DNA from 3 places in the Achromobacter sp. FW305-C-13 genome. Region 3 is predicted to be linked to each of the others. Evidence: predicted binding sites of a transcription regulator. Region 3 holds the regulator's gene; each other region holds the start of a gene.
What was found. Region 3 encodes HrcA, which represses chaperone genes, less so after heat shock. Its sites were predicted from a motif close to TTAGCACTCNNNNNNNNNGAGTGCTAA; they were not measured.

Region 1 (10,641 bases), on a different contig from region 3:
GCGGCTTCAGCCGTCAGCAGCAGGCTGGCGACGGAGGCAGCGTTTTGCAGGGCGGTGCGGGTCACCTTGGTGGGATCCAGCACGCCTTGCTCAACCAGGTCGGTGTACTCGCCGGTTGCGGCGTTGTAGCCGTAGTTGCCCTTGCCGTTCAGCACGTTGCTGACCACGACGCTGGCTTCTTCGCCGGCGTTCGTGACGATGGTGCGCAGCGGCTCTTCCACAGCACGCAGGATCAGCTTGATACCGGCGTTCTGGTCAGGCGTGTCGCCCTTCAGGTCAGCGATGGCTTGCTTGGCGCGCAGCAGTGCAACACCGCCGCCAGCCACAACGCCTTCTTCCACTGCAGCGCGGGTAGCGTGCAGGGCGTCTTCGACGCGAGCCTTCTTTTCCTTCATTTCGACTTCGGTGGCAGCGCCAACGCGAATCACGGCAACGCCGCCGGCCAGCTTGGCCACGCGTTCTTGCAGCTTTTCACGGTCGTAGTCGGAAGTGGCTTCTTCGATCTGGATGCGGACTTGCTTGACGCGAGCCTCGATCGACTTGCTGTCGCCAGCGCCGTCGATGATCGTCGTGTTTTCCTTGCCCACTTCGATGCGCTTGGCTTGGCCCAATTCAGCCAGGCCGGCCTTTTCCAGCGACATGCCGGTTTCTTCGGAGATCACCGTGCCGCCCGTCAGGATGGCGATGTCTTCCAGCATGGCCTTGCGGCGGTCGCCGAAGCCCGGAGCCTTGACGGCGGTGGTCTTCAGGATGCCACGGATGTTGTTGACAACCAGGGTGGCCAGCGCTTCGCCTTCGACGTCTTCTGCGATGATCAGCAGGGGACGGCTCGACTTGGCAACTTGTTCCAGCACGGGCAGCAGGTCACGGATGTTGCTGATCTTCTTGTCGAAGATCAGGACAAACGGGTCTTCCAGCACGGCAACTTGCTTTTCCGGGCTGTTGATGAAGTAGGGCGACAGGTAGCCGCGGTCGAATTGCATGCCTTCGACGACGTCCAGCTCGTTTTCCAGCGACTTGCCGTCTTCGACGGTGATGACGCCTTCCTTGCCGACCTTGTCCATCGCGTCAGCGATGATCTGGCCGATGGAGGAATCGCTGTTGGCCGAGATCGAACCGACTTGAGCGATTTCCTTGCTGGTCGTGACCGGCTTGGATTGCTTCTTCAGTTCAGCCACGGCAGCGGCGACAGCCTTGTCGATGCCGCGCTTCAGGTCGATCGGGTTGAAACCGGCGGCAACGTACTTCAGGCCTTCCATGACGATGGCTTGAGCCAGCACGGTGGCGGTCGTGGTGCCGTCACCGGCGTTGTCGGAGGTCTTGGAAGCAACGTCCTTGACCAGTTGTGCGCCGATGTTTTCGAACTTGTCCTTCAGTTCGATTTCCTTGGCGACGGACACGCCGTCCTTGGTCACCGTCGGGGCGCCGAACGAGCGCTCCAGCACGACGTTGCGACCCTTGGGGCCCAGGGTGGTCTTAACAGCGTTGGCGAGAACATTCACGCCGCGGACGATGCGCACGCGGGCGTCGTCACCGAACAATACTTGCTTGGCAGCCATTTCTTAGCTTCCTTCGAAAATTCGTTTGAGGCGGGGTTTACTGAACCACGGCGAGGATTTCGTCCTCGCGGATGACGAGCAGTTCTTCGCCATCAACCTTCACGGACTGGCCGGCGTACTTGCCGAACAGAACCTTGTCGCCAGCCTTCAGGTCGACCGGCAGAATCTTGCCGTCTTCGGTCTTCTTGCCGGGGCCGACGGCCACGACTTCGCCTTGATCAGGCTTTTCTGCGGCGCTGTCGGGGATGACGATGCCCGAGGCAGTCTTGCGCTCGTTTTCGAGGCGTTTGACGATCACGCGATCGCCCAGGGGACGCAAGGCCATGAGGAACTCCTGTTTACTTGAAAAAAGTGAATGATCGGTTAGCCCCGGGAGGGCTGTTAGCACTCACCGGTGTCGAGTGCTAATTATAGGGATGATGTTCCGGGCTTCAAGGGGGGGAGGCCGGGCTGTTACATATTTGATGGGTACGCCGGTTGGTGTCGATGTCGAAATTCATCCAACTTGGGATTTACGTCATCCAGTTTGGGAATCGAGAATTTTCGATATACAAGGACTGGCGAGGCCTCCAGCCGCATTTCGCCTCTGGAGGTCCAATTCTGTGTGTCACGCTTAGGGTGATGTCGCTTTAAGCCGGCCGTCATCGACGTAGCGCTTGAGCGCCTGCCACTGGTTCAAGGCATACGAGAGCCAAAAGTTGCACAACCTTTCGACAAACGGGAAAATCGACCACTTGGTCCACCATATCCGTGGCCGCAGACTATTCAGGAGTGAAGGACGTGCGCAACCCCGTTCTCACGGCAATACCGACCGGCATCATGGAAGGCCGATGCCGGCAAAGCGCTCAAGGCAAACACGCGATCCTGCATGCTGTAATCTGCGCGGTCCTCGCCAGCGCTCCTTTCCTGCAGATCGAAGCGGCCTATGCCGCTGGCTTCGACTGCAAGGCCGCGAAAACCCATGTCGAACATCTAATCTGCGCCGAACCATCATTGTCCAAGCTGGACGATCAGGTGAAGGAGCTTTACGACAAGATTCAGGCCGAAACCGCTGGCCGTGACGGTGAAACCGGTGAATGGCGCGATCCTGTAGCGAAAGAGCAGACGCTATGGCGCACCACCGTGCGCGACCGTTGCCCCGACGCCGCCTGCCTGAAATCCGCCTACGTGGACCGCATCGCTGCCATGAAAAAGAACTGGGCAGAGGCGCTGGGCCCCGCAGGCAAGTAATACGCGAAGCCCTCCGGGGTGGTCGAATTTTGCTATTTAAAAGCATCCTGTCGGGGCCGAAACAAAATAAGGTGTCCAAAGTAAGGTGTCAGACTGCAATATCACAGACATCCGATCCGAGGAAACCGACATGACATTGCAGCCACAACGCTTCCTGGATCATCTTGCCGCTCACGGCTGGACGGTACTTCGGACGGCGCCCAACTCGACGTCAGCGGATGCGCCGGGCGATGCGCATGGCTATGGCGCTTTCCTGGCGGCATTCACTGACTTGCACAACGCAAACCAGACACGCTGGTTCCTGAGCACGGCTGACCATGACGGCACGGCGGACAGCGCCTTTTCCTGGTGTCGAATTTCATCCAACTTGAGATTTGGTTCACGCAAGTTGGCGGCTGACAAATGTGTCGATGTCCCGTCCACGCGGGTTAAAGCCCGATTTGGCCCCCGAGGTTCAAAATTCAGCGAGCAAAGGGCGGTAGAACGGTGCTCGGCTCATGGTTGTTATTTGGTTCATTCAACTTGGTTTCTTGTCCGAAAAGTTCATTCAACTTGGATTTCGCACCGAAAAGTTCATTCAAGTTGGGGGTAGGGGATCTGTGCCTGCGGCCGATGTCGAATTTCATTCAACTTGAGACCTTGGCCTTAACCTGGGCAGAAAGTACCTCGAGCCGACCGACCGCATCCGACCCACAGCAGACAATCACTAAGGTTCAATATGAGCGGCGGCTGGACGCGTGCGAAGCACGCTGGAAGCCGTCCGCTCGATGGCAGGATTAGGCATCGCTAGCGGCTCGTACGTCGTAGTTCTGTACCCCACTGCACTTGGTGAAAGCCGACCTGGCCAGCCTAGCAAGGAATACCATCCGCAATTTAACGATCGCTTCTAAAACAAGAAGGCCAACGAGTCAGGGGCGAGGTGGGTGAAGCCGTCATAGCGGTGAGAGTAAATTGGGTTTCCCTTGTAAAGCCGCGTTAAAGATCTGCCGATGAGGAGAGCTACGTCAGTGGGCCTTTCGTTCGGTCAGTCAGTCATCCAGTTGCAGGAAACCGAATTCATAGACCCCGGGCCGAATCTTCGCGGTCAAATCTAAGTAAGCCTTTTCAAAAGCCTTCGTACTTATGGGCGAGAAGTCGCCGCTAGAGTTGCGCAGCTTCAGCGCATTGCGCACTTGATGCCAACCGGCGTCGGCACGATTCAGCATTAGCTGCTTTCGCACGCTGTAGCTGTCCGTCTCAGCGAAGAAAGCTCTCCACAGTGGAAGTCCTTGGGCCAACACCTCTTTGGCTTCGGCAGACAGCTTCTTTGCTGTCAGGTGCCTATACATGAAGTCTGACTCGAACGGGCCCGAAGCGCCGACCTCTTCCTCGCGGTAGGGGATAAAGTGGTTAACGAGGCTCCACTGCTTACCACGCCAATTAATTCCGTCGGCCCCCACGGTTTGGTTGCCGTTGTTGAAGAGCATCCAGATCAAACAGTCGTTGGCAAACTCAGCGGTCAACTTTTTGCTTGGTGCTGTGAACTGATCACGGTCATTGACCCAGGTGTGCTTGACGATACGGCGCACAGTAAACACCACTGCGACCTGGTCAACGTTGGCTCGGGTTACCAATAATCCTCCTGCGCTGCAATAGCCTGATGACAGTAGCGCAGTTTGCATGCTGTGTTGCACATCCGAGCCGAGCGAAATAAGTCCGCCTATCGCATCGTCGGCCCACCACTGGCCTCGCAGGTCTTTTGCCGTTTCAGATGCGGGCGTCATCGCCTTGCTTAGAGGAAGCGCGGGAGTATTATTCGGCTTGGCTCGCGTTATCCATTCGCCCAATAGGCGATCTGACGTTACGACGCGGAACGTTTTTGCCCCAATGGGCTTGGCTGTCTTATCAATGACTTCGGTGGCCACCTCGGAAAGCTTAGTAGCCACCTTGTTTTGAGGAAAGATCTTCCATATTAAAAAGCCAATCGGAAAGTCACCTTTTAGGCCCTCGAATGCCTTGCTGTGAATAACGAAGCCGCCCAGGTAATTTGCATTCCAGTGCTCTCGGAACGGCTCAAAGTTTGGGGCAACGATGTGCTTCATCTTGCTAAAGCAAGCGACAGTGGCATTCGGAATCTCTCGTGCGATGCGCACTAAGAATTGCACGAATAACTCGCGAGCGGCGTACCCGTAGCCGCTCATTGTGGTACCCATTTTGGTAGCTGCGACCTTTTTTTTGGCGGAAGACTCACCATCCCCGCGAGTAGCCATGGCATTCATGGCTTCAGCGTAGGGGGGATTGATTAGCACCAAGATCTTCTTGCCTTCGGCGATCGCGGCACGCAGTGCCTTTGGAACCTTGTTCGTCAGTTCATAGTTAATCGTCCCATCTTCTTCGATGTCGTCGTTTAAGTAGTCGTACTGGAACTTAGTTGCCGCCGGGCACGTCTTAGTGGACTTCATCATGACGAGGTCTGCCTCATCCAATGTGCTCATATACACGTTGCGATGATTGGCGTGCTTGACCTCAAGGTTGCCAACGCCGCAGCACATATCCCACACGACGTAGCTCTTCTGCCAGTTTGGCCCAAGTACCCCCGTAAGGTGGTCGTAGGCCTTGTCCACAGTGGATAAAGAGGTGTAATACGCGCCTTTGAACATGCGCTCATCAAGCGGAATCAGGCTGTCCCGCCGTTCCAATAAATAGTCTCTGTATTCCGCCTTTGGTGGACGGTGATAGATAGCCCAGAACCTCCGGTAACCCTCCTTGTTGCCCAATTTGCGGAGTTTGCCGTCCAGGATGAAGGCCGGGTGCCCGTCTACTTGGGCAAGGCTGGCAGGTAAGCCCTTGTAGGTCGACACCGTGCCGTCGTGCATCACGTCCGCGTAGAAAAGCAGCGTGTAGTCTGACTCGGCGACTCCTTCAATCTCTCTGCCTATGAACGAAACCCACTTATCAAACACCTGCTTGAGGTTGTCCGGCGTGATTTGAGTCCGGATAATATCCCCAGACTTGATGGCTGCTTTTATTGTCTGAATGAACTCAGTCTCATTGCTGGCCAGACGGAATGACACGAAATATGTGCCGATATGCGCGCTGATTTCTTCCAATGCTTCCTGGGTGTACTTGGACGCCGACTTGCCCCACTTGACCGATTTCTTCGCCAAGAACGGGATGACGTCGGAGGACTTCATAACGGCCGCCTTCTCTGTGTCGATCACAGCCAGGAACGGCGGGACGTGTTCGCCCTTGTCCAACGCCACTTGGACATAATGCAACAACTGTGTGAACTGGGAGTAGATGCTGTGCTTGCCTGTGTCCTTGGCTTCGAACCAAATTTCCTTGGTTTGGATGTCGATTAGGCCTTTGGTATACGATTTCAGGCCCAGGGCCTTGATGTACAGATCCTTGACATCTTCTTCAGATTTGACGTGTTTGAGCGCTTCGTATAGTTGCAAGACTAACAGCCTCTTTTATTGAAAATTTCATAATTTGAACGAGCATAACCTAACAGGCGTGTTCAGGCCCCGGGCGATTATCACTGCCACTTGCTATTGTCGCAACGGCAGAGAGAGAGTGGCTTCCTAGTGGGTAAATTCCGCGTTCGTTGGTCAACCTAGTCGTTCGCTTTCTACATGCAAATCTGTGCTGCGTCAGCATAAGCGGATGGGTCCTTGATTGTGAGGCCTGGATGGCGCTTCCAAGCTAAATGATGCGTCGAGCGCTATATGGAGCGAACCTATGGCTTCTTCGTGGGTACATAGGTGCTGTCGGAGCACATCGGCCTTCATCAGCGTGTTCGAAAGGTTAGCAAGTCAAAGTTCACGAATGTCCGCTTCTGGCCGACAGCGGTCGCATGGCAGGAGGCACACGCCCCGCAGAACTTAGGATTCCGTCGAATCGCTTTTTGGTCCTTAGAGCTGCCCGGCTCCTGCGCTGGATCACTGCATCGAGCGATGGTGCTCGCCCCTCGGCGGTGCGCTCGTACATCTGCTTTAAGGAATAATTTTCTCCACGCGGTTCTCGGCATGTTCAACGAGAGATGCAACTTCCCACTCTTTGTCCTCCTCGTTGTCGTTGACATAGTAGGCGCGTAGCTCACCTCGCTTCTCCTTGATGTCGGTCCACCAGAATCGCTCTTGCTCTTCAGGGGCGAGAAGATTCTCAATTGCGAGCATGAGATCGAAAAGCACGCCGTTCCACGACGGAGGGACGCTTCCACAAATTCGAAATCCCGCCTTGAACTGCCAGGCGAAACGCTCCATAAGCTCTTCCGCGGTCATCATCGAGAGGATAGTCATACGTGCTCCTGTGGTGGGTGGTTGACGTTGATGCCTAATGGGGTTGCATTTCATTGCGTCAGTGAGACAAGGCACCCGAATAGAACGCGATGGATGCGTATTTCCTGTGGACGAGCATAGAGGAACCTGTCGAAGGCGTGTGATCGACGTCCCGTGCCGGTCGGAGCGCGCTCATCCTGATCTGCGGACGGCGGTACCGAGTTGAATTGCTTTTTTCATGACCCGACCTCTGCGCGAGTTGCATGAAGTATTCCCGCCAGACGCACTATTGCGACGGCCGTAGCCAAGTCGCTACTAGGGGCTGACGTGAGGCCTTCGAAGTTCAGAAGCATCGATATGTTTGCAGGCTACCTCTACTGCAGTGCGGCCACCGCCGAGAATTAACAAGATGAGCCCGTAGCCTGGTTCATCATTTTGAAAGGCCGAAAGGCGCAGGAGCTAGACGTAGGGGGCCTTTGAATTTTGCAGCAGGAACTCCCCAAAACCGAATTTCCAGAATGAATCCGCATGCTAATCAAACAATATTCGCCGCCTCCAGTTTTTGCTACGCTGTCGAAAGCACCATTCTCTGGCCGAGCACTTATGTCGCGGATATTTGGACGGAATCTGGCTGCGCTACGCGCCCAGCACGGAGTGACCCTCGCTGAGTTGGCTCAGCATCTCGGGTTCCATGCGTCATACCTTTCGCATATGGAGAGGGGCAGGCGCCTTCCTCCAAAGCGGGAGGACATCATGCGCATCGCGGACGTGCTCTCGGCGTCAGCATCGGAACGCCACCAATTGTGGGACGCCGCCATTTGGTCCGTGGCGGTCGATGGCATTGAACATATGAACGGGTATGGCGAGCAGAAACTCGAAGAATTTCTACGACGTATGGCTGCTCCACAACTGCTCACGGCTGTGCAATTAGCCGTCTTCCCAGTTAGCAATAAAAGTTAGGCCAACTGAAATAGTCCGCCCTCTTCTTTCGCCCTCGTACATGACAAGCCGGCGCACTTAGTCTAACTGTGCTTCGAACCCGGGAGAGATCGAAATGTAGAAAAGTAAAACGCCGACCACCTCAAAGATGACCGGCGCTTCGCAAAGCAATGAGACTCTGCGGCTTAGACACCTCCAGTTTCTCTCCTTCGTGCGGCGAGGTCAAGTTACGTTCACAGTTTTTCTTGAACTGGGGATAAACGCTGCCTAAGGGGTTCGAAATGGCATTCCTGCCTGGCCGAAAGGTAGTGACGCGCTCTCCACATAGGCGCGTTGGCTATATCAGTTGCCCGTGGTTCCAAGATGAGCAGATCGAGTACGAGAGCCTGTTAGAGCAGGGCTTTATTCGTATTGCGCTGCTGTGCCCCGGTTTGGTCCGAATCAAAGATCAACCGTTCAAGCTGGTACTGCCAGGTGGGCTGCACTACACCCCAGATCTACTCCTGACGTTCGCTGACTCGACCCAACTGGTCGTCGAAGTGAAGCCTAACGTTCACGTGCCAAGACATATCGACAAGCTGACCGCTGCCCGCGAAATCCTACGGGAGCGGGGCTATCACTTTCTTGTTTGCACTGAGCGCGACATCGATCGCGGTGAGCGTCGTAAACGTGCTGCTCGGATTCTGCGCCAAGCGATATCTACGACGGCCAGACAGCATGCAGACGCTGTTCGCAGCTGGGTTCCGAAGCTGAATTTTCCTATTTCGCTATCAACGCTCGTTGAGAAGACTGGTCTCGCCCCACACGAGCTTCTGGGCGCAATTGGTCGGAAAGCGCTAGCTCTGCGGCCCGACCTTAGCCTGGACCACATTTATTCATGCAGGTCTTTTGAGGAGATGCGTGATGTCTCGTCATCTTATTCAGCGTGGCTTAGCCCTCAGGATTGATGAGCGAAATTTTGAGGTTGATAGGTTGTTGGAGAGGAACTCCTTAGTACAACTCGAGGATGTAGCTACAGGTGCCCGAAGGACATACGGAGTCGCAGCTTTGCAAAAGGAGGTCAGCGCAGGGCGGGTGCTGATCCTAGGCGATTCGAGTGCAGCAAACGAGTCGCTATCGAAAGTGCAGCTTAGCGAGACGCTCCCTCATTTGCTTTCGAGACTTACAGTAGAGCAAGAGCGGGCTCTCAATCGCAAAAGAGACTACGTGATAGCCGCGAGGCGTCGCGGCCTAGGTTCGGCTGGGTCGACTCAGCTGGCCGCAATGATCTGCGCGACTGCGGAAAAGCTGGAAGACAAGAATCCGCCAGCGATGAAGACCGTCTGCCGGTGGATGACGGCTTATGAGAATAGCGGCAACAACGTCGCATCATTGATTCCGCGCACGGCGTTCCGCCATTGCCCATCCCGGACGCCGGAGTGGATCGTTGGCGTCGCGTGGAAGTGCATGCGCGCACACTACTTCAAGCTGGGGGGGAGAAGTCTGCGTGAAACGTACGAGATATATCTAGGTGACCATCAGAACAAGTTGAAAGTCCTAGATCGCGAAGCTGATATGCCGATTAGCTGGACATCATTCTGGCGCTTGTGTCAGACCGTTCCGGCGTACGAGAGAGATCGAGCCCGTAAGGGCGCCACTTATGCGGCACACAAGTGGCGTCGATCTACCGGCGGCGTTTACGCAACTCGCCCGCTGGAACGTGTTGAAATGGACCACACGATTTTGGACATCCACGTCATTGACGACCACAGGTGCATTCCGCTAGGTCGTCCGACGTTTACGATGATCATCGATTCCTTTACGAACTACATACTTGCGATCTATATCAGCTTCGAAGGTGAAAGCCTGGGACGCGTGGCAAAGACAATACGTATGGCGCTTACGCTAAAGGACGATATTGTGGCGGGCATCCCCTTAAAAAACGAGTGGATCACGCCAGGTATGTGGGAGTGTCTGGTGGTGGATAACGCATTGTCGTTTCAGTCTCCTCAACTGAAGCGCATCGCAAACGTACTCGGGTGCGACTTGGAGTTTGGACCTGTCCGACGCCCCTGGTTCAAGCCAACGGTGGAACGATACATGCTGGAAGTTATGAGACTTCTTCCACCCGAAGGTAGGACGCACAAGCCAGGCGTGGCGAAGGAACCCAACGATCCTAGTAAGAACGCTTGCATTACCTTCTCCAAGTTGTCGTCCATCATTACCCAATGGGTCGTGGATGTGCACCCCTTTGAAATTCCTGACCGTACACTAGTTCGGCCGATCGACAGGCTTAAGGAGGGTCTGGAAGTCGACCCCGCACCGGTGCTTGTACCCGACTTAGACGAACTCCGCTTTCTGACTGCGCTCCAGAAAATCACGACGGTTGGGCCTGGCGGTGTGGAGTTTTTTAGGTTGCCCTACCGCAGCGTTGAACTCGGTGAAATGGCCAATCGGCAGCCACAGCCGAGATTCCAGACTTCCATGCGCTTCGATCCGGGCGATCTAGGCTCGATTTGGGTCCAGGATCCGACAACGGGAGGTTGGATATCGGTTCCGTGTCTGCATCACGATTACGCACGGGGATTGTCGGTCTATCAGCATCGATATATGAGATCAGAGGCTCACGCTAGGTTTCGCCGTAATGGCGCAATTGAATACCTTATGCAAGCGAA
Region 2 (10,641 bases), on a different contig from region 3:
GGCCCGAAACGGCTTGATCGATGCGCTGCGTTTCCTCGCGCGACAAACCGTCCTGCAGGCGTTTGCGGTAATTGGCCTGGCGGTCGAACGGGGTATTGCCGCACGCCCAGTAATCGGCGTGATCAGATTGCCACTGCGCGGGCGCCGCCGTCGTATTGCCGGTGTGGCTGGCCGCCGAGGACCAGGGCCACGAATCGGGATCTTGCGAGGCGCCGCTGCGCACCGGGTAGGTTTCCAGCCAGACCAGCGCGGGCAAGACCCATGCACCAGGTTCCAGCAGCGCGGATCGGTAGCGGCCCGCGAACACCCGGCCGCCGCGCAAACGCGCCGCCAGATTGCGGCCCAGCGTCTGCATCAGCCTGGGCAGGCCTTCTTCGTCGGCCGGTGTGGCCAGCAGCAGGATGCGGTCGTTGGCAAGCAGCCAGCCGTGAACCGAGACCCGATGGCGTTGGGCGGATTCGCCCAGCCACGTGGCCAGTTGGTTCAGGATATCGGCGGGCGCGGGCTGCGATGGCGCGGCCAGCGGCGAAATGAAGTTGGCCTGCACCAGTTGGGGCAGCCCGGGGGCGTACAGACGGGGCAGACGGGCCATAGTGTCAGGGCTTGCGTATCTGGAAGAACGGGTTGTCTTCGCTCACGGTATATAAATAGTGCCACGGTGGGCGCTGGTCAAGTCCCGTGATCACAATATGGGCACGGAATCGTTTCTTTTTTTACCGCCGGGCCCGTATGAGGGGCAGGTTAACATTTGGCGACGGAACGTCGTACCGTGGATATACCCTAACCCGCAGACGTTTTTTTCACCCCCTGACCGGAGAAAATCCATGCCTGTGGCCTTGAAACTCATTTCCCAACATCGGTGCTTTGGCGGCACGCAGCGCTACTACCGCCATGACTCCGCCGCCATCGGCCTGCCCATGCGTTTTTCGGTCTACGTGCCGCCGCAAGCCGAGCATGGCCCGGTGCCGGTGCTGTTCTATCTGGCCGGGCTGACCTGCACGGAAGAGACCTTCATGATCAAGGCAGGCGCCCAGCGCCTGGCGGCCGAACTGGGCGTCATGCTGGTTGCGCCCGACACCAGCCCGCGCGGCGCGAATGTGCCCGGCGAAGACGAAAGCTGGGATCTGGGCACGGGCGCCGGTTTCTACGTGGACGCCACCACGCCCGCCTGGCGCGACCACTACCGCATGTACAGCTACGTCACTGACGAACTGCATGGCATCGTCACCGGCGGCTCCCTGCCCGGCGACGCGTCGCGCACGGGCATTTTCGGCCACTCCATGGGCGGCCACGGCGCGCTGGTGCTGGCGCTGCGCAACCCCGGCAAGTTCCGGTCGGTGTCGGCGTTTGCACCCATTGCCGCGCCCAGCCTGTGCCCGTGGGGCAAAAAAGCGTTCGGCGCCTATCTGGGCGACAACGTCCAGGACTGGGCCGCGTACGACGCGTCTGCCCTGATGCGCGGTCTGACCCGCCCCTTCCCCGACGGCATCCTGATCGACCAAGGCGAATCAGACCAATTCCTGGCCGAGCAGTTGTATCCCGACGTATTCGAGGCGGCCTGCGCCGCCGCCGATCAGCCGCTGACACTGCGCCGCCAGGCCGGTTACGACCATGGCTACTACTTCATCTCGACCTATATCGAGGATCACATCCGGTTTCACGTCGAACGGCTTGGAAAACCGGCAGCCTGAAAACGCGCTTCTATACTGGGGAGCCTGCCGCGGCAGGCTCGGGGCGCCCTGCGCGCGCCGGGCTGGGACCCGCGGTTTCCTTGAATAGGAACGCCTGATTTGATCAACGGTATCGCTCCCTTCGTCTGGATCCTTCTGGGCGCCGTCGTCGTCCTGCTGCCGGGCCTGGCCATGCTGCTGGGCCGGGGCGGCCCCCGCGACGAACGCGGCCGCAAGATGTTCCAGTTCCGGCCGGTGCGGCGCCTGTTCGGCCTGATGCTGGTGTTGCTGGGATGCGTGTCGGGGTTGCTGGCGCTGTCGCTGGTCCAGTTCTTCCGCCTGACCACGGACGAATCCGTGGCCCGCATCGAGGTGCGCCAGCAGGCCGAAGGCCAGTTCCAGGTCACGGCCACGGCGCCGGGCATCAGCCCCAAGCAATACGTGCTGTACGGCGACCAGTGGCAGATCGACGCCCGGGTCGTGCGCTGGAAACTGCCCGCGCTGATGGCCGGCGTGCCGCCGCTGTACCGTCTGGAGCGCTTGTCAGGACGCTATAGCGATACGGCGCGCGAGGCGTCGGCGACCCGCTCGGTCCATGCGCTGGATGACTGGCCGGCGCCCGACCTGGGCTCCTTGAAGAAAAGTTTTCCGAACTGGTTCCCCTTTGTCGATGTCCAATTTGGAAGCGGGGCCTACATGCCGCTGTTCGATGGCGCGAAATACCAGGTGTTCATGGACCCCCGCGGCGCCCTGTTCGTCCGCCCGGACGGCGAAGCGACCGCAGAAGGCCTGAAGCGCCTGGGTTGGTAGGGCCGTCGCACAGGCACCCACAGGCTGCCCACGCCTGAGGTGTCGTGCAAATGGACGAGCAAAAAATAAACAGGGACACAATGTCCCGGTGAAACTTTGACGCACCGCAATAGTCGAATTAGCACTCCCTTTACTAGAGTGCTAACATCGAATCCATGTCGTTACCCCTTCGCTTTCCGGAGACCCCCGCTATGAAACAACCCAGTACCTCGTTGGCCGCTTCCGGCAACGCCCTGGCGTTGGCCATTGCCAATCCGGGCGCACTTGGCACGATCGACGCGTATATCTCTTCGGTCAACCGCCTGCCGGTCCTGTCCGCCGAGCGTGAAACCGAGCTGGGCCGCCGCCTGCGTGACCAGGAAGACCTGGGCGCGGCGCGCGAGCTGATTCTGTCTCACCTGCGCCTGGTGGTGTCGGTTGCTCGCCAGTATCTCGGATATGGCTTGCCGCACGCCGACCTGATCCAGGAAGGCAACGTCGGCCTGATGAAGGCCGTGAAGCGTTTCGACCCCGAGCGCGGCGTGCGCCTGGTGTCGTTCGCCGTGCACTGGATCAAGGCTGAAATCCACGAATACATCATCCGCAACTGGCGCCTGGTCAAGGTGGCTACCACCAAGGCTCAACGCAAGCTGTTCTTCAACCTGCGCAGCATGCGCCCCGATGGCCAGACGCTGGACCCGGAACAGGTCGATCACATCGCGCGCGAACTGAACGTGCGCCGCGAAGACGTGAGCGAAATGGAAGTGCGCCTGTCCGGCCGCGACATGTCGCTGGAAAACCAGGACGACGACGACGATAGCTATGCGCCCATCGCCTACCTGTCCGACGACGGCCGCCAGGAACCCACGCGGGTGCTGGAACGCGCTGCGCGCGACGAGTTGCAGAGCACGGGGCTGAATACCGCGTTGGAAGCGCTGGATGCCCGTTCGCGCCGTATCGTCGAGGCCCGCTGGCTGCAGGACGACGGCGGCGCCACGCTGCACGAACTGGCGCAGGAATTCGGCGTGTCGGCCGAACGCATCCGCCAGATCGAAGCCGCTGCCTTGAAGAAGATGCGCGGCAACCTGGCCGCCTGATCCGCCGGGTTCTACCCGCTGCATCAATCAGCAAGAAGGGCCGCGCAAGCGGCCCTTTTCTTTGCACGCGACCGCCAGGGCATGTTGCGGCGGCAAAGGCGCCACAATCGATCAATAAATTGATACAAATTTGGCCCTTAATTTTGCGTGATTGCAGAAACTTAATGGGGATCGCGCCGACTAACTTCATGTAGACCGCGAACTTCGGTTAGCAGTCTTGTCATCCGTCTCGGCTTCTCCTCTTTCCCCTCCCCTATGAGACGGATGCTTGCGGGGCACCATGCATATCTTGGTGCCCCGTTTTTTATGCCCGCTCGTTATGCGGCTTGCGCGTCGTCCGGCGCCAGCGCCGTATGCCACAGTGCGTCCTGCACGCGACGCACGCCGGTGGCCATCGACCCGTCTTCATAGAGTTTGATCCAGCGGTAGCCGGGCGCCATGTTGTCGACCACGTGCTTGCCGTCGCGGATGCTGAACTGAAAGCAGGTCGACGGCGTGGCCAGCATGCGCAGGTTGTGGCGGCGGCGGTCGAACTCATGATGCACATGTCCCCACAGCAGCACGCGCGCCTGCGGAAAGCGGGCCAGGCGCTTGAACAGCGCCTGCGGATTGTCGATCATCATCGAGTCATGCCAGTGGCTGTCTATCTGCATCGGGTTGTGATGCATCGCGACCAGGGTGTGGCGGCCGGGCGCGTCCGCCAGGGCGGCCTCAAGCAGGTCCAGCTGGCTGTCGGGCAAGTGGCCGGCATTGGAGCCGGGTACCGTGGTGTCCAGCGCCACGACGCGCCAGGCGCCGACGTCGGTTACCGGCGCCGACCATTGCGGCAATTCCTGTCGCAGCACGGCCGGCTGGTCGTGATTGCCCGGCAGGCAGCGGATCTGCGCGCGGGCCAATGCCTCGGACTCGCCCAGGATGGCGGCAAAGCGCCGGTAAGAAGCCGCTTCCCCGTCTTGCGACAGGTCGCCCGTGGCCATCAACAGGTCGGGGTGCTTGCTGTCGGCCTCGATCTGGCGCAGCACGGCGCGCAGGCTCGCATCGGTATTGACGCCCAGCATCGCGGTGTCGGGTTCGCCGAACAAATGGCTGTCGGTCAGCTGGACGAGCATGGCGGGCGCGTGTTGGCGCCGGGCCAGGGAATGGACGCGGGGCAAGTGCCGCTCCTGCGAAGTGGATACCGTTTGCACATTACCTAAAAAACAGGGCGTGGCGCATATTTCTTGCCCGGTTCGGGGTAACGAAACGTGCGTTCTTCATGATTCTCCTTCGTTTGCCGGCAGGAGCCTGGGAAAAAAGCCGCTATTCTTGGGGAACTTCACACACGCTTCATGATCGGGACGCGGCGCTATCCATGGATGTAGGTTTTCTTGTTTTCGGCTTGGCCGGTTTGCTCACACTGGTCTGCTTCATGCCACCGCTGGCCGGCCGCCTCAAGCTGCCGTACTCGGTGCTGCTGGCTATCGTCGGCTGTCTGCTGGGCATCATCATTCACGTGCACGGCTGGGCGCCCAGCTGGATCGGCGACTTCCTCGATTCGCTGGAACGCTTCGAGATCTCGTCTGAAACCTTCCTGATGGTCTTCCTGCCGGTGCTGCTGTTCGAGACGGCGCTGTCGATGAATGTGCGCCGCCTGATGGACGACATCGGCCCCATCCTGATGATGGCCATCGTGGCCGTGGTGGTATGTACAGTGGTGGTCGGGGTGACGCTGGACGCGATCTCGCCCTACGGCCTGGTGGTCTGCCTGCTCCTGGGCGCCATCGTCGCCACGACCGACCCGGTCGCGGTGGTGGGCATCTTCCGCGAAGTCGGCGCGCCCAAGCGGCTGACGACGCTGGTCGAAGGCGAAAGCCTGTTCAACGACGCGGCGTCCATCGCCTTGTACTCCGTGCTGCTGGCCGTGCTGAGCGGCCACGGCGAACTGACCGTCAGCGGCATCTTCAACGACTTCATCGTGCACTTCATCGGGGGCGGCCTGGCCGGCTTTGCGATGGGGCGGCTGGCCTGCTTTCTGTTCGCGTGGCTGCGCGGCTTTCCCACGGCCGAGATCACGCTCACCCTGACGCTGGCCTACCTGTCCTTCTTCATTTCCGAGCACTACCTGAACGTGTCGGGCGTGGTCGCCACCGTGATCGCGGGCCTGGTCGTGGGGTCGACGGGCCGCACGCGCATGTCGCCCACCACCTTCGAATACCTGTCCAGCGCCTGGGAACAGTTCGGGTTCTGGGCTAATTCGCTGATTTTCCTGTTCGCGGCCATGCTGATTCCCAAGCTGATGGCCGCCGCCGATTGGCAGGAACTGGTGCTGGTGGCCGTGGTGTTCGTCGCGACGCTGATCGCGCGCGCCATCGTGGTGTTCGGCCTGCTGCCGCTGCTGGGGCTGACCCGGCTGGGCACCAAGGTCAGTAACCCGTACAAGGTGGTGATGCTGTGGGGCGGACTGCGCGGGGCCGTGTCGCTGGCGCTGGCGCTGGCGGTCACGGAGCAGACCGGGGTGCCTGAAGAGGCGCGCCAGTTCATCGCCGTGGCCACGACCAGCTACGTGTTGCTTACCCTGTTCATCAACGGTATCAGCCTGCGGCCGCTGATTCGCATGCTGGGCCTGAATCAGCTGTCGTCGGTGGAACGCACCATCCGCAACCAGGCCTTGGCCGTGGCGCTGGAAGACCTGCAAGGCAAGACCGACGAAGTGGCCAAGACCGAGCACATCGGCACCGAGGTCCGTGACCGCATCCGCGCCGTGTTCGACGCCAGCCTGACCAGCGTGCATGACGGCCAGGTCGGCCAGATGAGCGACGAGCAGCGCGTGGCTGTGGGCCTGGCCATCGTGGCCCAGCGCGAAGAGGAAATGTTCTTCGACATTTTGAAAGCGCAGATCGTGGACTGGCGCATGGCCGAGGCCCTGCTGGCGCGGGCCGAACGGCTGGAGGACGCCATCCGCCTGGGCGGCGTGCCCGGCTTTGAACGCGCCATCGTGGCGGACGTGCGCTATTCCACGGGCTTTCGCCTGGCGCTGCGCATGCATTACCTGTTTGGCTTTCAGGGCTGGCTGGCGCGCGAACTGGGCCAGCGGTTCGCCAACCTGATGAGCAAGCGCTCCGTCGCGCAGCGGCTGATCGTGTTTGCGCGCGAGCAGGTCACGCCCCTGCTGGGCGAAGCGGCCACCCAGCGCATCGTGTCGCTGCACCAGCGCCGCCTGGACTTGATTGAAAGCGCCATGCAGGCGTTGAACCTGCAGTACCCCTCGTACGCACAGTGGCTGCAGGAAAGCTATCTGGGCCGCGTGGCGCGCGAACTCGAGCGCATCCGCTACCGCGACATGCTTGAGCAGTTCCTGATCAGCGGCGAGGTCTATGCGGACCTGATGGCGCAGTTAAAGAGCCGCTGGGCGCATATCGACACGCACCCGCCGCTGGATATCGAAATGAGCGCGGCCGAACTGATCAAGCGCGTACCGCTGTTCGAAGGCCTGTCGCCCGATTCGCTGCGCGCGATCAGCAAGCTGCTCAAGCCGCGGCTGTCCTTGCCCGATCAGCGCGTGCTGACCCAGGGCCGCCATGGCGAAGAGATGTGCTTTGTGGCGTCTGGCGCCGTGGCCGTGCATCTGCCCGACCACACGATGATCGAACTGGGCAGTGGCGAGTTCTTCGGTGAATTGGGCTTGCTGGGCGAGCAGCAGATCACGCCGGACGTGACGTCGCTGGGCTACAGCAAGCTGCTGATGCTGTCTTCACGCGATTTCCACGCCCTGCTGGCGCGCGACGAGCACTTGCGCGAGCGCATCCAGGTCGTGGCCAAGCAGCGCCTGCGCGCGATCGAGGTCTGGAAGCAGTTCTCGCAGGCGTCCGCCGCGGCAGCCGCGCCGACCCCCGCGCCGGTCTCGGTCCCAAGCCCGGCCCAGGCTGCCGAAGCGGCGGAAGCCGCGGGCGCCGAGGCGCCGGCACCGAAGGTATCGGACGAATCTGACGTCAAGGTGGCAGGTCCTCATCCGCAGCCTGCCGCCAAAGCCGACCCATCCGACTCACCGGAGCCGTCGTCCGGCATGCTGGGCGAGCCGGGGGTTGCCCCCCGCTGATTCAGATCTGGCCGGCGGCCTGGCGTTGCATGATGTCTTCGATGATCACCAGCGCCGCTTCCAGCGTGAATTCGCCGTCAGCGACCTGCTTGATGGTGGTCGCCACGTCTACCGTGGCGATCTGCATGACTTCGCCGTCCCGGTTGGCGGGGCGGGCGTCCGCCGCCAGCACGCAGGTGCTGGTCAGCACGTCTTCCACCTGATAGCCCTCGGGCAGCCGGCGGTGGATGCGCAGGATGGTGCGCAGGGGCGTGCGCTGGGCCAGGTCGGGCGCGTCCAGGCCCGCTTCTTCGCCGCATTCGCGCAGCAGCGCCAATTCCAGGTCTTCGCCGCAGCCTGCCAGGCCGCCCACCAGGGTGTCCCACATACCGGGATCAGTGGACTTGCTGAGCGCGCGCCGCGCGACCCACAGCCGCCCGTCGGGCGTCCAGGCGTTCAGGTGCACCGCCTTGGTCAGCAGGCCCAGGGGCCGCACCGCCGCGCGTTCGATCACGCCCAGCGGCTGTTCGCCGTCCATCACGTCCAGGAGTTCGTCGCGCCAGCCGCGCAGGCAGTTGGCCTGGCGCAACAGTTCCGCGGCATTTTCCAGCACGGCGTTCAGCGCGGCGCCCGGGGTCAGGTCCTGGCCGATGCGCAGGGTCGTGTCGTCGCAGACAACACCAGGCGCATCGCGCAGCGCGTCGCACGCCGCGTGCGTGGCCCAGCCGCAGCGGCGGCCCGCAATATATAAAGCGTGCGCGCCCTCCGGGGCGGGTTCCTGCGCGCGGGCGCACAGGTCGGCATACAAATCGGGCAACTGCTTGGGCATCGTCGGGCGCCGTGATGAGGTTGGCGGTGATTTTATGCCACCCTGTTTATGGCGTGAGGTCAAGGGGCGCGTGCAGATGGGGGCGAGCCCCATGAAATCAAGAGGCCCGTCTTACATCTGTTTGCGTGTCCGCTATAATCCGCCAGTTTCTTTGTGATTTCGAGTGGGAATGCGGGGGCCGCTCTATCTCCCTGCCTAGCCCTGCCATCTAATAATTGCGCGTAGTCCTGTTGAAGTGACACTCGTGCCACTAGGCGACAAGGGCCCTCGCGCCGTGTTTCGAGGTAAGCATGAAGAAGTGGAGAGGGATACTGGGGGCTTGTGCGATGCTGATTGGCAGCGTGGCCAGCGCTCAGGTGCAAGACATGCCCGGCGGCCCGAAGGTCAATCAGCTGAACCTGCATGAAGGTGTCACGGCGATTTCGCGCGACATCATGTGGCTGCATTGGTTGCTGCTCACGATCTGTATCGTGATTTTCATCGGTGTGTTCGGGGTGATGTTCTACTCCATCTGGGCACACCGGAAGTCCCGGGGGCACAAGGCCGCGACCTTCCATGAGCATCTGGGCGTGGAAGTCGCCTGGACGGTCATCCCCTTCATCATCGTCATCGCCATGGCGCTACCGGCCACCAAGACGGTCGTGGCCATGAAAGACACCTCAAGCGCCGACCTGACCATCAAGGTCACGGGCTATCAATGGAAGTGGGGCTACGAATACCTCGACGGCTCTGCCGCCGGCGTCAAGTTCCTGTCCACGCTGTCCACGCCCCGCGCGCAGATCGAGAACCGCGAGCCCAAGGGCGAGTTCTATCTGATGGAAGTGGACAACCACATGGTCGTCCCCGTGGATAAGAAGGTCCGGGTCGTGCTGACCGCGGCCGACGTCATCCACTCCTGGATGATCCCCGACTTCGGCGTCAAGCAGGATGCCATCCCCGGCTTCCTGCGCGACGCCTGGTTCCGCGCGGAAAAGCCTGGTATCTATCGCGGCCAGTGCGCGGAGCTCTGTGGCAAAGACCACGCCTTCATGCCCATCGTCGTGGAAGTCCTGGCGCAAGCCGACTACGATAAGTGGGTTGAAGACCAGAAAAAGAAGATGGCGGCAAACGCCGACGATCCTAATAAAGAGTGGACGGAAGCCGAACTGGTTGCCCGTGGCGAGAAGGTTTTCGCCGCCAATTGCGTAGCCTGTCACCAGGCCAACGGCAAGGGCATTCCGGGCAGCTTCCCACCGCTTGACGGAGACAAGGTTGTTCTGGGCCCCAAGGCGGACCAGATCAACACCGTGCTGAAGGGCAAGCCCGGCACCGCGATGGCGGCATTCGGCGGGCAGCTCAATGATGTCGAGATCGCAGCGGTCATCAGCTATACGCGCCATGCCTGGAGCAATGCAGGCAAGGGGCAGGACCCGACGGTTCTACCGAAGGACGTTGCGGCTGCGCGTTGATCGCGCACCCACGTTCCCACCGTTAGAACCGGTTCCGTTTAGTTAGAGATACCCTGCCGTCCCCGTGGAACGGGGGCGGCACTCAGCAGGAAGGAGTCCATCATGAGCAGCGTCACTGTAGACCACGTGTCGCCGGGCCACGGCCACGGTCACGATGACCACCACCACGCCATGCCCACGGGCTGGCGCCGCTGGCTATTCGCCACGAACCATAAAGACATCGGGACGATGTATCTCATCTTCTCGTTTGCCATGTTGCTGGAAGGCGGCACGCTCGCCTTGCTGCTGCGCACCGAACTGTTCGAGCCGGGCCTGCAGTTCTTCCGCCCCGAACTGTTCAACCAGTTCACGACCATGCACGGCATCATCATGGTGTTCGGCGCCATCATGCCGGCGTTCGTGGGCTTTGCGAACTGGATGATCCCGATGCAGATCGGCGCATCCGACATGGCGTTCGCGCGCATGAACAACTTCAGCTTCTGGTTGCTGCCGGTGGCCGCGATCATGCTGACGGCGTCGTTCTTCGTGCCGGGCGGCGCCACCGCCGCCGGCTGGACGCTGTATGCGCCGCTGTCCCTGCAGATGGGTCCGGGCATGGACCTCGGCATTTTCGCGATGCACATCATGGGCGCGTCCTCGATCATGGGCGCGATCAACATCATCGTGACCATCCTGAACATGCGCGCACCCGGCCTGACGCTGATGAAGATGCCGCTGTTCTGCTGGACGTGGCTGATCACCGCGTTCCTGCTGC
Region 3 (10,641 bases):
GCGGCCGTTGTCATCGAAACCGGTGGTGCCGATCACGGCGCGCGTGCCGTGCTTGACGCAGGCCTGCAAGTGCTCGAGCGTGCCTTCGGGGCGGGTGAAGTCGATCAGGCAGTCGGCCTTGGCCAGCGCATCGAGGTCATCGGTGAGGAGCACGCCCGTCTGTTGGCCGAGCGGTGCGCCGGCATCCTGGCCCAGGGCGGTGGAGCCCTTGCGGTCCAGCGCAACCGTCAGTTGCAGGCCGGTGGACTTGAGGACGGCATCGATCAGCATCTGGCCCATACGGCCGCTGGCGCCGGCAATTGCAATACGCATGTAAAAGAATCCTAGGGGGTTAGCGGAGCGGCTCGGGCGAGTTGCCGGGCTGGCCGGGGTACTGGTTCAGCGGGCTGACCGGGGCGGCCGAGTCGCGCTTCTTCTGTTCCGCTTCTTCCTTCAGCCGGGCTTCGTCCTGGTCCAGGCGCTTGTCGGCCTTTTCGTCGGCCGTGGAGCTGGGCGTGTTCAGCTGATAGGGTTGCAGGTCAGGCTGCTTGTCGCCTTCCCAACGGGTCAGCCGGTCGTTTTCGAACCAGACGGTGAACTTGCGTTCGCGGGCTTCGCCGTAGCCGGGCTTGTAGTAGTAGGGGTAGTCCCAGCGATTGGCGTGCAGCACGCTGGTCAGCGTGGGGCTGCCCAGCGCGAAGCGCACTTGTTCGCGCGTCATGCCGGGTTGCAGCAGGGCGACCTGTTCCTGGGTGATCCAGTTACCTTGCTGGACGCCAGCCTTGTAGGGGAAGCCCCACTTGTCTCCCGTGCAACCGGCAAGGGCGACGGCCAGGGCGGCAACGGCCAATCCGGTCTTCAGCGAGCGGGAGGGAATTCGTGCAATCATGGACACTACGCGCCCCTATTATTTGGAAGCAGACAAAACCGTTATCATAAAGGTTTCATAAGGATAGTTCCGCGGGGCGGCATGAATTCAGGGGAGCCGGCTCGCGGCGCGCCCCACATCCTTGCCCATGCCAACGCGGACGGAGAGCGATTACACCATGAGCGACCAAAGCGAACTGAAGAACATGGGTTTGAAGGCGACTTTTCCCCGCCTGAAAATTCTTGATATTTTCCGTAAATCCGACCAGCGGCACCTCAGCGCCGAAGACGTCTACCGCGCCTTGATCGGCGAAAACGTCGAAATCGGCCTGGCGACTGTCTACCGCGTGCTGACCCAGTTCGAACAGGCCGGTATTCTTGCCCGCAGCCAGTTCGACAGCGGCAAGGCCGTGTTCGAGCTCAATGACGGCGATCACCACGATCACCTGATCTGCACGAACTGCGGCAAGGTGGTGGAGTTTTCGGATCCGGACATCGAAAAGCGCCAGCAAAAGATCGCCAAGGACAACGGCTTCGCGTTGGAAAGCCACGCGATGGTGCTGTACGGCATCTGCGGCAGCTGCCTGAAAGGCCGCTAAGCCGCCTGCGTTCGTCCCACGGCCTACGGCCGCGCTCGCCGCGGGTTCGTGAGTCTCAAAGCCCCTTCAATCAGAAGGGGCTTTTTGTTGGGCGGCAAATAAAAACCCCCCGAGCACGGCCACGGGGGTTATCCGAAGGCGGATAGCGATCAGGCGGCGGGTTGGCCGAAGCCTTCCAGCATTTCTCGGGCGTGTTCGCGCGTCGTGGCGGTGAGCTTGATCCCGCCCAGCATGCGGGCGATCTCTTCGACACGGGCAGGGGCGTCCAGCTCTTCGATGCTGGAGCGCGTGGTGCCGCGCGATTCGGTCTTGCTGACGAGGAACTGGTTGTTGCCGCAGGCGGCGACCTGCGGCAGGTGGGTGACGCACAGCACCTGATGGCGTTCGCCCAGTTCGCGCAGCAGTTTGCCGACCGATTCCGCCACCGCGCCGCCGACGCCGCTGTCGACTTCGTCGAAAATCAGCGTGGGCACTCGGGCCGCGCGGCTGGCGATGACGGACAACGCCAGCGAGATGCGCGACAGTTCGCCGCCTGAGGCGACCTTGGCCAGAGGGCGGGGCGTGGTGCCGGCGTGGCCGGCCACCAGGAATTCAACTTGCTCGTTGCCGTGCGCGGACGGTGCGCACGCCGCCAGCGTGGGCTCGAACTTGCCGCCTTGCATGGCCAGCGTCTGCATGGCCTGCGTGACCTGTTTGCCCAGGTCTTTCGCGACCTTGCGGCGGGCAGTGGTGAGTTTGGCGGCCACCGCATCGTATTGCACCTGGGCGGCGGAGAATTGGGCGCGCAGGGCATCGATGTCGCCCGCGGCCTGCAACGCGGCCAGTTCGGCGTGCAGCGAGTCACGCAATTCGCACAGGGCGTCGGGTTCGACGCGGAACTTGCGGGCGGTCTCGAACACGAGGCCCAGGCGCGACTCCACCTCGGCCAGACGCTTGGGGTCCAGGTCGACGCGGCTGACGTAGTTGTTCAGGTCGGATACGGCTTCGCTGATCGCGATGCGGGCGGATTCCAGTTCGTCATGCACGCCTTGCAGGCCGGGGTCGTGCCGCAGCATCTGCTGGATGCGGTGGTTGGCCGCCGTGATGCGGTGATGCGCGGAATCGCCTTCGCCGTCCAGCGCTTCCAGGATCTGCGAGGCGCCGTCCAGGAGGGATTGGGAATGCGACAGCCGGGTGTGCTCGGATTGCAGCGAATCCCATTCGTCCGTGCCCAGCGCCAACTGGTCCAGTTCTTGAACCTGCCATTGGATACGATCGCGCTCGGTCGCCAGGCTGGCGGCGTCTTTCTCCGCGGCTTCCAGCTGCCGCGCCAACGCGCGCCATTGCTTCCAGGCCTGGCCGACGGCCTGGCGCAGATCGCCGTGGCCGCCATGGGCGTCGAGCAGGTCGCGCTGGGCATCGGGGCGCATCAGGCTTTGATGGGCATGCTGGCCGTGGATGTCGACCAGGCTGTCGCCCAGCTCGCGCAACTGGGCCACGGTGGCGGGCGTGCCGTTGATATAGGCGCGGCTGCGGCCTTGCGCATCGATGACGCGGCGCAACGACAGTTCGTCGTCGGCGTCGATCTCGCGTTCGGCCAGCCAGGCGTGCAGCGACTTGGGCGTGTCGAAGACGGCGGTGATGTCGGCGCGGGGCGCGCCTTCACGCAGCATGCTGGCGTCGCCGCGTTCGCCCAGGGTCAGCGCCAGCGCATCCACCAGGATGGATTTGCCCGCGCCGGTCTCGCCGGAGAAAACGGTGAAGCCGGCGCCGAAATGGATCTCGGTCTGTTCGACGATGACGAAGTCGCGGATATGCAGGGTGCGCAGCATGTCGGGGCGCTTACTACTCTACGTTGTCGGTGGCTTGGGGCATCAGGTTCCAGTGCAGCTTGCGGCGCAGGGTGGAAAAGAAGCTGTAGCCCTCGGGGTGCACGAAGCGGATGGTATAGGGCGCACGCTGCACGACGATGCGGTCGCCCGGTTGCAGGTCCGACCAGGTCTGCATGTCGAAATGCACGCTGGCGCCCACCTCGACCCGGCCCATGGCGGTAAGGGTCATGTTCAGCACGCCGGTGTCGGGGATGACGATAGGGCGGTTCGACAGCGTTTGCGGCGCGACGGGGACCAGCACCATGGCGTTCATGCCGGGGTGCAGGATGGGGCCGTTGGCCGACAGGGCGTACGCGGTGGAACCCGTGGGCGTGGCGATGATCAGGCCGTCGGCGCGTTGCGTGTACATGAAGGCACCGTCCAGCTCTACGCGCACTTCGATCATGCCGCCGCGCCCGGCGCGGTTCAGCACGACGTCGTTCAAGGCCGACGCGGAATACATCTTCTGGTCGCCGCGCCACACGCTGCCTTCCAGCAGCATGCGCTCTTCGATCTGGAAGCTGCCTTCGAGCACGCGCGCCAGCGCGCCATGCGCGTCTTGCAGCGGAATGTCGGTGATGAAGCCCAGCCGCCCGTGGTTGATGCCGACGAGCGGCACGCCGAAGGGCGCCAGGTGGCGGCCCGCGCCCAGCACGGTGCCGTCGCCGCCCATCACGACGGCCAGCGACGCGCGCTGGCCGATTTCCTCGAGGGTGGCAACGGGGTATTCGGTCAGGCCGGTATTACGCGCGGTATCGGCATCGATGAGCACGTGCCTGCCCGCTTGCGTCAGCGCGTGCGCAAGGGCTCTCAGCGGTGTGTCCAGGCCGGTGTCCTGGTATCTGCCGATCAGGGCGACGGTAGGAAAGTGCATGGATGCGTGCGTATCGAAAAAGGTAAACCCAGAAAGCCGAAACCCGCCCGGAGGGGGGCTGATTAGCCGATTATATGGGGCCGCATATCTGCTTGCGGGACAAAAATCGCCTTAAGTGGAAAAGATTCCCTAAAATACCTGTTATGGATGACCGCGCACGCGCACTACTGAAAGCGTTGATAGAACGCTACATCGCCGATGGGCAGCCAGTCGGCTCGCGGACGCTATCGAAAGTCTTCGACTTGTCCCCGGCCACGATCCGCAATGTGATGGCGGACCTGGAAGAGCTGGGGCTGATCCATAGCCCGCATACGTCCGCCGGCCGTGTCCCCACGCCGCGGGGCTATCGCATGTTCGTCGATTCCTTGCTGGCCGTGCAGTCCTATCAGCTGCAACCGCACAACATGGGCGAAATGCTGTCGGCCGCCGAACCCACCCGCGCCGTCAATGCCGCGGCCGCGCTGCTGTCTAACCTGACGCAGTTCGCCGGCGTGGTGCTTACGCCCAAGCGCGCCCAGGTGTTCCGCCAGATCGAATTCATCCGGCTGTCCGACAAGCGGGTGCTGCTGATCATCGTCACGCCCGACGGCGACGTTCAGAACCGCATCCTGTTCGTGCAGCGCGATTACGTCGAAGCCGAATTGCTGGAAGCCGGCAATTTCTTCAACATGCATTTCGCCGGCAAGTCCTTCAATGCGGTGCGCCAGACCTTGTCCACCGAGCTTGCCCAACTGCGCGAAGACATCTCGCGCCTGATGCAGGCAGCGGTGGAGGCCAGCGCCGAAGCCGCCGAAGACGGCGACGCCATGATCATTTCCGGCGAACGCAAACTGCTGGACGTGACGGACATCGCGTCCGACATGGACCGGTTGCGCAAGATGTTCTCGCTGTTCGAAAAGAAGACCGACCTGCTGCAGCTGCTGGACGTGTCCAGCCGCGCGCAGGGAGTGCAGATTTACATCGGCGGCGACTCGCAACTGGTGCCGATGGAAGAAGTGTCGGTCATTACCGCGCCCTACGGCGTGGACGGCAAGGTGGTGGGCACGCTGGGCGTGATCGGTCCCACCCGCATGGCGTACGAGCGCGTCATTCCCATCGTGGACATCACGGCGCGTTTGCTGTCCAACGCCCTCAGCCACAACCAGTAGGTCCATTCAAAGCTACATCCTCCTTGCGGAGGAAGGGGAGTTTTTGTGTTTCTTCGTCTGTTCAAGTACCTGTGGCCTGAACGCTATCTGCCGGAAACCGAGCAGGACGACCCCTTCAATGAAGATCCGCCGCCGCGCGGGCCCGGCAAGGTTGGCGTGCTGCTGGTGAACCTGGGCACCCCGGACACGCCGGACAAGGCCGGCATCAAGAAATACCTGGGCGAATTCCTGTCCGACCCCCGTGTGATCGAAATCCCCCGCTACCTGTGGAAGCCCATCCTGCACGGGCTGGTGCTGACCTTGCGCCCCAAGAAGCTGGCGCCGCGCTATGCCGGGGTGTGGCTTAAAGAGGGTTCGCCCCTGATGGTCTACAGCCAGCGCCAGGCCGATGGCGTGCGCGCGGCTTTGCACGCGGCGGGCATCGACGCGGTAGTGGAATTGGGCATGCGCTACGGCAACCCGTCGATCCCCGACGCGATCACGCGCCTGCGGGCCGCGGGCTGCGAGCGCATCCTGACCGTACCGCTGTATCCGCAGTACGCCGCCAGCACCACGGCCACCGTGGTCGACGCGGTGACCCGTCACGCCGCCCGTCTGCGCGACCAGCCCGAACTGCGCTTTACCAAGCGCTTCCATGAAGACCCGGCCTGGCTGGATCCGCTGGCCGCGCGCATCGAAGCCTTTTGGCGCGAACATGGCAAGCCGCAGAAGCTGGTGATGAGCTTTCACGGCCTGCCGCGCTATTCGATCGAGCTGGGCGACCCCTATTACCGCGATTGCATGGAATCGGCGCGCCTGTTGTCGCAGCGGCTGTCCTTGCCCCGCGAACAGATCGAAGTGACGTTCCAGAGCCGTTTCGGCACTGCCCGCTGGCTGGAGCCCTACACCGAACCTACGCTCAAGGCGCTGGCGGCCTCGGGGGTGACGGAGGTGGATGTGGTGTGTCCGGGATTTGTGGCAGACTGTCTGGAAACCCTGGAAGAGATCAGCCTGGAATGCCGCGACGCGTTTGTCGAGGCAGGCGGCACGCAGTTCCGATACATCCCCGCCTTGAATGACGATCCGGCCTGGATTGCCGGCCTGGCCGGCATGGTGGAACGGAACTTGCAGGGCTGGCCGCTGACATCCCGGGCCCCCACGGACTTGAAGGAGAAGGCGCATGCACCATGATCCCAAGAGCGGTAAGGCAGTAAAAAAGGGGACGGTTTCCACCCCTGTTGATGAGGATCAGGTCGAGCACGATCTGGACGAAGCCCTGGCCGAGACCTTTCCGGCCAGCGACCCCATCGCAATCCGGTCCGAACCGGATGACGACGACGCGCACGTCGACCGCGCGCTGAAAGAAAGCTTCCCCGCCAGCGACCCCGTCGCGCCGGCGCAGCCCCACAAGAAGTAAGCGGTCGCTCCGCCCGGGACCCGGGCGGGCGCCGTCAGGGAATATTTCGCTTTCCCGGGCTTGAAATAGGGGTATTGGCCCCCATTCATGTCTGCGAAAGCCATTCTTTTTGGAGGATTCCCCATGACGGCACCCCACGAGCCTGTAGATCAGACGCCCGAAGTCGGCCAGAACGCCGACGCGGCCCCCGCCGCCCAGGACGCCGCGCAGGCCGAGCTGAACGAGTTGCGCGCCCAACTGGACGCCGCCCAGGCTACCGTCAATGAGCAGCACGACCAGCTTCTGCGTGTGCACGCCGAAGCCGAGAACGTGCGCCGCCGCGCCCAGGAAGAAGTGTCCAAGGCGCGCAAATTCGGCATCGAGTCGTTCGCCGAAAGCCTGGTTCCGGTCAAGGACAGCCTGGAAGCCGCATTGGCCCAGCCCGACCAGACCGTTGAAACGTTGCGTGAAGGCGTTGAAGTCACCCTGAAGCAATTGGCCGCGGCCTTCGAGCGCAATCTGCTCAAGGAAATCGCGCCGGCCCAGGGCGACAAGTTCGATCCGCACCTGCATCAAGCCATCTCGTCGATCCCCAACGCACAGCCTGCCAACACCGTGTTGCAGCTGCTGCAGAAGGGCTACGCCATCGCCGACCGGACCTTGCGCCCGGCGCTGGTGGTGGTGTCCGCGGGCCAAGGCTGATCGCGGCTCTGCGCGCCATGACCGATCCCCGCTTCGATCCGGCTCAGGTCTTCCAGGTGTTCGGCATGCGTCATGTCGACACCGCGGGATTCGATGCTGCCGTGGTCCAGGCGCCGGGGTCGGATTTGCGTTGCGTGTTCCTGTGGGGCCAGGATTGCTACAACTGCAATCTTTTCAAGCAGGCGGCGTTGCTGCACCAAGAGACGTTACTGGGGCTGGGCCTGACCTGGTTCGAGGCCGACGTCTACGCCGACGAGCCCCTGGGCCGCCGCTTTTCCCTGCATGGTGTCCCCACTTTTGTGCTGTACCGGGCCGGAAAGCGGCTTGGACGCATCACCGGCTGGCCCGGATTGCCCCAGTTCACGGCGGCCATCCAGCGGTTACAGGACCCGGGTGCGGAAAATTCCGGCCAGGCGTCTTGAAAAACCCTGCGAGTAGCCCCAGTTATGTGGGGACAAGAAGTTTCCCTCTATTTTCATAGATTTAATTCAAGGTACCCACCATGAGCAAGATTATTGGCATTGACCTGGGCACGACCAACAGCTGCGTGGCTGTCATGGACGGCGGGCAGGTCAAAATCATTGAAAACGCGGAAGGCGCTCGCACCACTCCCTCGATCGTCGCCTACATGGACGACGGCGAGACCCTGGTCGGCGCACCCGCCAAGCGCCAGGCCGTGACCAACCCGCGCAACACCCTGTACGCGGTGAAGCGCCTGATCGGCCGCAAGTTCGAAGAAAAGGCAGTGCAGAAGGACATCAACCTGATGCCCTACACCATTGCCCGCGCCGACAACGGCGACGCCTGGGTGGAAGTGCGCGGCAAGAAGATGGCGCCTCCCCAAGTGTCGGCTGACGTGCTGCGCAAGATGAAGAAGACCGCCGAGGACTACCTGGGCGAAGAAGTGACCGAGGCCGTCATCACCGTGCCCGCCTACTTCAACGACAGCCAGCGCCAGGCCACCAAGGACGCCGGCCGCATCGCCGGTCTGGAAGTCAAGCGCATCATCAACGAACCCACCGCTGCCGCGCTGGCGTTCGGCCTGGACAAGACCGAAAAGGGCGACCGCAAGATCGCCGTGTATGACTTGGGCGGCGGCACGTTCGACGTGTCCATCATCGAAATCGCCGACGTGGACGGCGAAAAGCAGTTCGAAGTGCTGTCGACCAACGGCGACACCTTCCTGGGCGGCGAAGACTTCGACCAGCGCATCATCGACTACATCATTGCCGAGTTCAAGAAGGAACAAGGCGTTGACCTGTCCAAGGACGTGCTGGCGCTGCAACGCCTGAAGGAAGCCGCTGAAAAGGCCAAGATCGAACTGTCGTCCGCTCAGCAGACCGAAATCAACCTGCCGTACATCACGGCGGATGCCTCGGGCCCGAAGCACTTGAACCTGAAGATCACGCGCGCCAAGCTGGAAGCGCTGGTCGAAGAACTGATCGAACGCACGATCGAGCCCTGCCGCGTCGCCATCAAGGACGCCGGCGTGAAGGTTTCCGACATCGACGACGTGATCCTGGTCGGCGGCATGACCCGCATGCCCAAGGTCCAGGAAAAGGTGAAGGAATTCTTCGGCAAGGATCCGCGCAAGGACGTGAACCCCGATGAAGCCGTCGCCGCTGGCGCCGCCATCCAAGGTTCCGTGCTGTCGGGCGACCGCAAGGACGTGCTGCTGCTGGACGTGACGCCTCTGTCGCTGGGTATCGAAACCCTGGGCGGCGTGATGACGAAGATGATCCAGAAGAACACGACGATCCCGACCCGGTTCTCGCAGACCTTCTCGACCGCTGACGACAACCAGCCGGCCGTGACGATCAAGGTGTTCCAGGGCGAGCGCGAAATCGCTGCGGGCAACAAGGCCCTGGGCGAGTTCAACCTTGAAGGGATCCCGCCGTCGCCGCGCGGCATGCCGCAGATCGAAGTCACGTTCGACATCGACGCCAACGGCATCCTGCACGTGTCCGCCAAGGACAAGGGCACCGGCAAGGAAAACAAGATCACCATCAAGGCCAACTCGGGTCTGTCGGAAGACGAGATCCAGCGCATGGTCAAGGATGCCGAGGCCAACGCCGAGGAAGATCACCGCGTTGCCGAACTGGCCCAGTCGCGCAACCAGGCCGACGCGCTGGTGCACGCCACCCGCAAGTCGTTGACCGAGTACGGCGACAAGCTCGAGGCTTCCGAAAAGGAAAGCATCGAAGCCGCCATCAAGGACCTGGAAGACACGCTGAAGGAAGGCGACAAGGCCGCGATCGACGCCAAGGTGGAAGCCCTGTCGACCGCATCGCAGAAGCTGGGCGAGAAGATGTACGCCGATATGCAGGCGCAACAAGCCGCCGGCCAGCAACAAGCGGCCGACAACGCGAAGCCGGTGGACGACAACGTGGTCGACGCCGACTTCAAGGAAGTCAAGCGCGACCAATAATGGCCGGGCGCTGACCAGCCTCTGCCGCCCGGTAGCCGGAGAAATCCGCCTACCGGGCGAACTCATTCTGTAGCACTGAAAAGATGGCTCGTTTTTGAGCCCACGGATCATGGCAAAACGCGACTATTACGAAGTTCTGGGCGTAGCGAAAAACGCCTCGGACGACGAACTCAAGAAGGCCTATCGAAAGCTGGCCATGAAGTACCACCCGGACCGTAATCCGGACAGCAAAGAAGCCGAAGAGAAGTTCAAGGAAGCCAAGGAAGCCTACGAGGTCCTGGGTGATGAACAGAAGCGCGCCGCGTATGACCGCTATGGCCATGCGGGCGTCGACCCCAACTCCGCCGGCATGGGCGGGGCGGGCATGGGCGGCGGCTTTGCCGACGCCTTCGGCGACATCTTCGGCGAAATCTTCGGCGGCGGGGGCGGTGGTGGCCGTCGTGGCGGCGGCCCGCAGGTGTATCGCGGAGCCGACCTGAAGTACGCGCTGGAAATCACGCTGGAACAGGCCGCGGCCGGTTTCGACACCGAAATCCGCGTACCCAGCTGGGAAAACTGCGACACCTGCCACGGCTCCGGCGCCAAGGTCGGCACCTCGCCCAAGACCTGCCGCACCTGCGGCGGTTCGGGCGCCGTGCGCATGCAGCAAGGCTTCTTCAGCGTGCAGCAGACCTGCCCGACCTGCCACGGCAACGGCAAGGAAATCACGGATCCGTGCCCGTCCTGCGACGGCGTGGGTCGTATCCGCCGCAACAAGACCCTGCAGGTCAAGATTCCGGCCGGTATCGACGACGGCATGCGCATCCGCTCCAGCGGCAA

Region 1: groES (co-chaperone GroES) is a predicted target of HrcA. The motif match lies at 1,941-1,967, and genes of this name have one in related genera.
Region 2: rpoH (RNA polymerase sigma factor RpoH) is a predicted target of HrcA. The motif match lies at 2,599-2,625, and genes of this name have one in related genera.

What each region holds. Positions count from the first base shown of each region.
Region 1 covers NZ_JBYSYN010000002.1:915,135-925,775, forward strand. Annotated here, with positions in the region: gene groL (chaperonin GroEL) at 1-1,559, opposite strand, end outside; gene groES (co-chaperone GroES) at 1,597-1,884, opposite strand; gene AC3WMU_RS15650 (lysozyme inhibitor LprI family protein) at 2,340-2,789, shown strand; gene AC3WMU_RS15655 (hypothetical protein) at 3,818-6,226, opposite strand; gene AC3WMU_RS15660 (hypothetical protein) at 6,764-7,069, opposite strand; gene AC3WMU_RS15665 (helix-turn-helix domain-containing protein) at 7,652-8,008, shown strand; gene AC3WMU_RS15670 (Tn7 transposase TnsA N-terminal domain-containing protein) at 8,269-8,934, shown strand; gene AC3WMU_RS15675 (TnsB C-terminal domain-containing protein) at 8,891-10,641, shown strand, end outside.
Region 2 covers NZ_JBYSYN010000004.1:577,893-588,533, reverse strand. Annotated here, with positions in the region: gene AC3WMU_RS26265 (hypothetical protein) at 1-592, opposite strand, end outside; gene fghA (S-formylglutathione hydrolase) at 825-1,691, shown strand; gene AC3WMU_RS26255 (hypothetical protein) at 1,791-2,480, shown strand; gene rpoH (RNA polymerase sigma factor RpoH) at 2,636-3,556, shown strand; gene AC3WMU_RS26245 (phosphodiesterase) at 3,874-4,665, opposite strand; gene AC3WMU_RS26240 (cation:proton antiporter) at 4,908-7,631, shown strand; gene AC3WMU_RS26235 (NUDIX hydrolase) at 7,633-8,439, opposite strand; gene coxB (cytochrome c oxidase subunit II) at 8,730-9,887, shown strand; gene ctaD (cytochrome c oxidase subunit I) at 9,990-10,641, shown strand, end outside.
Region 3 covers NZ_JBYSYN010000003.1:274,844-285,484, forward strand. Annotated here, with positions in the region: gene dapB (4-hydroxy-tetrahydrodipicolinate reductase) at 1-312, opposite strand, end outside; gene AC3WMU_RS20220 (outer membrane protein assembly factor BamE) at 332-868, opposite strand; gene fur (ferric iron uptake transcriptional regulator) at 1,026-1,445, shown strand; gene recN (DNA repair protein RecN) at 1,595-3,256, opposite strand; gene AC3WMU_RS20235 (NAD kinase) at 3,270-4,169, opposite strand; gene hrcA (heat-inducible transcriptional repressor HrcA) at 4,313-5,317, shown strand; gene hemH (ferrochelatase) at 5,363-6,487, shown strand; gene AC3WMU_RS20250 (hypothetical protein) at 6,477-6,713, shown strand; gene grpE (nucleotide exchange factor GrpE) at 6,837-7,394, shown strand; gene AC3WMU_RS20260 (thioredoxin family protein) at 7,412-7,816, shown strand; gene dnaK (molecular chaperone DnaK) at 7,897-9,822, shown strand; gene dnaJ (molecular chaperone DnaJ) at 9,932-10,641, shown strand, end outside.